3 regions of the Streptomyces sp. AM 2-1-1 genome follow, and region 1 is predicted to be linked to each of the others. Evidence: riboswitches for the same ligand, from Rfam matches in the RefSeq annotation. Region 1 holds a riboswitch; each other region holds the start of a gene.

Region 1 (2,196 bases):
GACCCGGCCGGACTCGACGAGCTTGCGGCCCTGGGTGAGATCGCGCGGACGGCCGACCGCCAGCAGGGCGACGAGCGCGCCGCCGCGCAGCCACAGCACGGTCCAGGCGTCGTCGGCGGGGTCACCGCGCCACAGCAGGGTGTCGGCCGCCGCGTGGTGCCCGGCGTACTGGACGAAGCGCCCGAACTGCTCGGACCAGAAGTACGGCACCGGGTCGTACGGCTCCGCGGCGCCGGTCCCGCCGGCCGCGGTGATGTCCGCCGCGACCGTGCGCGGGCCCTGGAGGGCGTTGTCCCAGTGGTGGACCAGGAGGCGGGCGCCGTAGCGCGCGGAGGGGTAGGAGGCGCAGTCCCCGACCGCGTACACCCCGGGCGCCGAGGTGCGCAGCCTGGCGTCGGCGGTGACCGACCCGTCCGGGCCCAGCGCGATGCCTGAGCCGTCCAGCCAGCCGGTGGCGGGGCGGGCTCCGATCCCGACGACCACCGCGCCGGCCGGGAGACGGCGGCCGTCGGTGAGGACCACGGTGCCGGGTTCGACGCGGGCGACCCGGGCGCCGGTGAGAAGGGTGGCGCCACTGCCCGCGTACCAGCGGGCCATCGGGGCGGTCACCTCGGCGGGCAGCGCCCCGGCGAGCGGGCGGTCGGCCGCCTCCACGACGGTGACCGCGCAGCCGGCGGCGCGGGCGGCGGTCGCGAACTCGGCGCCGATCCACCCCGCGCCGACCACGACGACGTCGTGCTGCCGAGCGAGGACGGGCCGCAGCCGTGCGGCGTCGTCCAGGGTGCGCAGCAGGTGGACGCCGGGGACGCCCCGGGAGCCGGGGAGGGTGAGGGGTTCGGCGCCGGTGGCGACGACCAGGACGTCGTAGGGCACCGGGCCGGCCCCGGTGTCCACCTCCCGGTCGGCGGGGCGCAGACCGGTGACGGGGAGTCCGAGGCGCAGCGTCACGTCGAGCGCCTCGAAGTCGATGCCGAAGGCGGAGTGTTCGGCGGTGCCGAGCAGGACGGCCTTGGAGAGCGGCGGCCGGTCGTAGGGCTGGTGCGGCTCCGCGCCGATCAGGGTGAGGGGACCGGTGTACGCCTCGTCCCGCAGCGCCACCGCGGTCCGCACGCCCGCCATGCCCGCTCCGACGATGACGACGCCGTGCGCCGGGGTCCGCTGCTCGTTCTCTTCGCTCACGTACCCACCCTAAGCACCTGACGCTCCGTCAGTTCGCGGGGTGTGCCGGCGGTCCCCGGCGGCTCCCTCGTACCCGGCGGACTGTGGGGGTTTAGGGTGGCTGCGCAAAGACACTCGCGGGAGCCCGGGCGCGCCGGGCTGAGAGGGAGGCCGGCGGCCTCCGACCGTACGAACCTGATCCGGGTCATGCCGGCGAAGGGAGGGGCTGGACACCCATGCGTGCTTCAGGAGACCCGTCCGCCACGGAGGCCGGGAACACGGCGGGCGGGAACACGGAGGCCGGGAACACGGCTGCGGCGGACCGCCGGGGGCCCTCGTACGACGTGCTCGTCGTCGGGGGCGGGATCATCGGCCTGGTGACCGCCTGGCGGGCGGCGCTGGCGGGGCTGCGGACGGCCGTCGCCGATCCCGGGCCCGGGGGCGGCGCCGCCCGGGTGGCGGCCGGGATGCTCGCCGCCGTCACCGAACTCCACTACGGCGAGCAGATGCTGCTCGGCCTCAACCTCGCCTCCGCCGCCCGCTACCCGGAGTTCACCGCCGAGCTGGAGGCGGCGAGCGGCCGGGACATCGGCTTCCGCGCCTGCGGCACGCTCGCGGTGGCGCTGGACTCCGACGACCGGGCGCACCTGCGCGAACTCCACGCTCTCCAGGAGCGTTCCGGTCTCGCGTCCCAGTGGCTGTCGGGGCGCGAGTGCCGGCGGCTGGAACCGATGCTGGCACCGGGCGTACGGGGCGGGCTGCGGGTCGACGGCGACCACCAGGTCGACCCGCGGCGGCTGGCGACCGCGCTGCTGACGGCCTGCGAACGGGCCGGGGTGGTCTTCCACCGCACTCCCTGCGAGCGGTTGGAGGTCGCGCGCGGCCGGGCGTCCGGGGCGCTGCTCGCGGACGGTACGGCGGTCTCCGCCGGACAGGTCGTGCTGGCCGCCGGAAGCCTCAGCGGCAAGCTCGCGGGGGTGCCGGAGGGGGTCGCCCCGCCGGTGCGCCCGGTGAAGGGCCAGGTGGTGCGACTGACCG
Region 2 (2,196 bases), 3.6 Mb from region 1:
TCCTCGCAGGCCGGTTGCGGGATGAACTGCCCGTTCTGCGCGACCGGGCAGGCCGGGCTGGACCGGAACCTCTCGACCGCCGAGATCGTGCACCAGATCGTGGACGGCATGCGGGCGCTGCGGGACGGCGAGGTGCCGGGCGGGCCCGCGCGCCTCTCCAACATCGTCTTCATGGGGATGGGGGAGCCGCTGGCCAACTACAACCGTGTCGTCGGCGCCATCCGCCGGCTGACCGACCCGGAGCCCGACGGCCTCGGGCTCTCGCAGCGGGGCATCACCGTCTCCACCGTGGGTCTGGTGCCCGCGATGCTGCGCTTCGCGGACGAGGGCTTCAAGTGCCGTCTCGCCGTCTCACTGCACGCCCCGGACGACGAGCTCCGCGACACCCTCGTCCCGGTGAACACCCGCTGGAACGTCCGCGAGGTGCTCGACGCCGCATGGGAGTACGCCGAGAAGTCCGGCCGCCGCATCTCCATCGAGTACGCCCTGATCCGAGACATCAACGACCAGGCGTGGCGGGGCGACCGGCTCGGCCGGCTCCTCAAGGGCAAGCGGGTGCACGTCAACCTGATCCCGCTCAACCCGACGCCCGGTTCCCAGTGGACGGCATCCCGTCCCGAGGACGAGAAGGCGTTCGTGGAGGCCATCGCGGCCCACGGCGTGCCGGTCACGGTGCGCGACACCCGGGGCCAGGAGATCGACGGCGCCTGCGGACAGCTCGCCGCTTCCGAGCGCTGACCCCACGTCATCGGGGTTTCCCCGGCCGGGCCGCGGCTCACGGCCTGACCGGGGAAAACCCCCGGACGGGGCCCGTGTAACCTGGCCCCGCATTCGTCAACTTCATATTCCGACAGGGGAGCGCCACAGCGCTGAGAGTGCGGCACCGGTGAAACGGATGGCCGCAGACCCTCTGAACCTCGCCCGGGTCATTCCGGGTAGGAAGTTCGGACCTTACTCAAGCTGTTGCGCCCTGCCCGCGTCCGGCCACCGCCGGTGCGGGCGGGGCCGCGTCTCTTCCTGGTCACTTCCAGGAGGAATCACATGCACACCACGACGAAGTACGCGGCGACCGCGCTCGCCGCCGCACTCGGCGTCACCGCCCTCGCCGGCTGCGGAGGCTCCGACGACGAACCGTCGGGCTCGGACGCAGCCAAGGGCTCCAAGACCGTCACCCTGGTCAGCCACGACTCCTTCGCCGCCTCGGACGACGTGCTGAAGGCGTTCACGAAGGAGACCGGCTACACGGTCAAGGTCCTCAAGAGCGGGGACGCCGGGGCGGCGCTCAACCAGGAGATCCTCACCAAGGGATCCCCGCGCGGTGACGTCTTCTTCGGTGTCGACAACACCCTGCTCTCCCGCGCCCTCGACCAGGATCTCTTCACTCCGTACGAGGCGAAGGGGCTGGGCCGGGTGGCGGCCGCCACCCGGCTCGACGACAAGCACCGGGTCACCCCGGTCGACACCGGCGACATCTGTGTCAACTACGACAAGAAGTACTTCGCCGACAAGAAGCTGGACCCGCCGCACTCCTTCGCCGACCTGCTGAAGCCGGCGTACAAGAACCTGCTGGTCACCGAGAACGCCGCGACGTCCTCGCCGGGCCTCGGCTTCCTGCTCGGCACGATCGCCGACTCCGGTGAGGACGGCTACCAGGAGTACTGGAAGAAACTGAAGGCCAACGGCGTGAAGGTCGTCGACGGCTGGGAGCAGGCCTACAACGAGGAGTTCTCGGGTTCGGCGGGCGGCAAGAAGGCGAACGCCGACCGCCCGCTCGTCGTCTCCTACGCCTCCAGCCCGCCGGTCGAGGTGTATTACGCCGACCCGCAGCCGGCCGAGGCGCCCACCGGCGTCGCGACCGCGACCTGCTTCCGCCAGATCGAGTTCGCGGGCCTGCTCGACGGGGCGAAGAACGAGGCGGGCGGCAAGGCGCTGCTGGACTTCCTCATCAGCAAGACCTTCCAGGAGGACATGCCGCTCCAGATGTTCGTCGACCCGGTCGTCGACGACGCGAAGCTGCCGGAGCTCTACACGAAGTTCGGCTCCACCGTGGAGAAGCCGTTCACCGTGGACCCGGCGAAGATCGCCGCCAACCGTGAGCAGTGGGTCCAGACGTGGTCCTCGCTCGTCGTGAAGTGATCCTGGAGTGACCGGCAAGTGACCAAGAGCGCCCGCCCCGCCGTGCTCCGCCGCACCACC
Region 3 (2,196 bases), 1.8 Mb from region 1:
CGGTGTTGCCGGTCAACCCCGCCCAGTCGATGAAGACGGAGCCCAACAGGCCGATCAACACCAGCGAGATCAGGGTGCCGATCACCGCCACCGAGGTGCGCGCGGTGATTCCGTGGCAGGTGTACAGCGCGATGAGCATGATCGCGCTCGCTCCCACCACCGCCACGAGCAGCGGGTTCGACCCCTGCAGGATCGCCGGGAGGATGAAGAGCGTCAGCACGGCGAAGGAGACCGCGAGCGCCACCAGCGCCATCAACCCGCGCAGGCGGCCCACGACGATGACGGCCACGGCGAAGATTCCGGCCAGCAGCGCCATCGGAAGCTTCCGGTCCACGTCGGTGACCGAGTACTGCAGGTCGTGCGGCGCGTCCGGCGCGTATGCCAGGACCACCCCCTGACCCTCGCTCAACTGCCGTGACGCGTCGGGCTGGATGATCTCCGCGAAGGTGCGGCCCTTGTCGTCACCGCTGGTCACCTCGATGGTCGCCTTCTTGCAGTCGCCGGTGTCGCCGGCCGCCGCACCGGGCCCGGAGCCCGTGGAGGTACCCCCCGTGGCGGGTACCTGGGCGGCATTGACGTCCGCACAGTTCACCCGGTCGACCTTCACCACCTGCCCCTGCTCGGTCTGCCGGTCGAAGCCCACACCGGTGTGCTCGTGTGCGGGGGTGCCGCCGGGCCAGAGCACCGCGAGGCCGACGACCACCGCCGCGGCGAAGGGGATCAGCACGCACGCGATGACCTTGCGCAGGTGGGTCGAGACGGGCGCCGCGGGGCCATGACCGTGCGTGTGGGCGTGTGAGTGGTCCGGGGGCTCGGGACGGTCCTGGGAGGTAGTCACGGAGCGATCATCGCAACATCGGGGGAGGCCCCCTGGTCAGCACGGCCGGGCGGGCGCTAGCGTGGTGGCACCTTTGCACACGCGGGAGCTCGGAGCACCGGGCTGAGAGGGCGCTGACCTCGTGATTCCCACGGGACACGCTGCGCCGACCGCCGAACCTGTTACCGGGTAATGCCGGCGTAGGGAGTAGGTCTCATGACCACATCGGACACACGCACGCCTGCCTCCACGACGAACGAGAGCGTCGGGGCGGGTCGGTCCATCGGCTGGCACAAGGGGTACGTCGAGGGCACGCGCCCCGGCCTCCGGGTGCCGGTCCGTCAAGTGCACCTGACCAACGGCAAGGACGTGACGCTCTACGACACGTCCGGTCCGTACACCGATCCCACCGTCACGACCGACGTCCGCCGGGGCCTCGCCCCGGTGCGGGGCGGCTGGATCGAGGACCGGGGCGACACCGAGGAGTACGAGGGACGGCCGGTGCGGCCCGAGGACGACGGCCGCTCCGCCGCCTCGCGCGACGGACTGCGCAACCTCGACGCGGTCTTCCCCGGCGGCGCGCGCCGGCCCCGGCGCAGCCGCGACGGACGGCCCGTCACCCAACTCGCGTACGCCCGGCGGGGGGAGATCACCCCGGAGATGGAGTACGTCGCGATCCGGGAGAACGTCGGCCCCGAGGTCGTGCGGGAGGAGATCGCGGCCGGGCGGGCGGTGCTGCCGGCCAACGTGAACCACCCGGAGATCGAGCCGATGATCATCGGCAAGAGGTTCCTGGTGAAGGTGAACGCCAACATCGGCAACTCGGCCGTGACCTCCTCGATCGAGGAGGAGGTGGACAAGATGACCTGGGCGACGCGATGGGGCGCCGACACGGTCATGGACCTGTCCACCGGCCGCAACATCCACACCACCCGTGAGTGGGTCCTGCGGAACTCCCCCGTGCCCATCGGCACCGTCCCGCTCTACCAGGCCCTCGAGAAGGTCGACGGCCGGGCGGAGGAGCTGACCTGGGAGATCTACAAGGACACCGTGATCGAGCAGGCCGAGCAGGGCGTGGACTACATGACGGTGCACGCCGGCGTGCGCCTGCCGTACGTCCCGCTCACCGCGCGCCGCAAGACCGGCATCGTCTCGCGCGGCGGCTCGATCATGGCGGCCTGGTGCCTGGCGCACCACAAGGAGTCGTTCCTCTACGAGCACTTCGAGGAGCTCTGCGAACTCCTCGCGACGTACGACGTGACGTACTCGCTCGGCGACGGGCTGCGGCCCGGGTCCATCGCGGACGCCAATGACGAGGCCCAGTTCGCCGAACTGCGCACGCTCGGCGAGCTCAACACGATCGCCAAACGGTACGGCGT

Evidence for each region. Region 1 has a riboswitch for thiamine pyrophosphate ahead of thiO (glycine oxidase ThiO). Riboswitches for the same ligand answer to the same signal wherever they lie in the genome.
Region 2: another riboswitch for thiamine pyrophosphate. It lies ahead of PZB77_RS07725 (thiamine ABC transporter substrate-binding protein); the one in region 1 lies ahead of thiO (glycine oxidase ThiO).
Region 3: another riboswitch for thiamine pyrophosphate. It lies ahead of thiC (phosphomethylpyrimidine synthase ThiC); the one in region 1 lies ahead of thiO (glycine oxidase ThiO).

What each region holds. Positions count from the first base shown of each region.
Region 1 is NZ_CP119147.1:5,423,974-5,426,169, reverse strand. Features, by position in the region: gene PZB77_RS23700 (FAD-dependent oxidoreductase) at 1-1,119, opposite strand, end outside; TPP riboswitch at 1,286-1,397, shown strand; gene thiO (glycine oxidase ThiO) at 1,395-2,196, shown strand, end outside.
Region 2 is NZ_CP119147.1:1,856,395-1,858,590, reverse strand. Features, by position in the region: gene rlmN (23S rRNA (adenine(2503)-C(2))-methyltransferase RlmN) at 1-738, shown strand, start outside; TPP riboswitch at 843-960, shown strand; gene PZB77_RS07725 (thiamine ABC transporter substrate-binding protein) at 1,042-2,136, shown strand.
Region 3 is NZ_CP119147.1:3,656,662-3,658,857, forward strand. Features, by position in the region: gene PZB77_RS15900 (YibE/F family protein) at 1-838, opposite strand, end outside; TPP riboswitch at 910-1,041, shown strand; gene thiC (phosphomethylpyrimidine synthase ThiC) at 1,034-2,196, shown strand, end outside.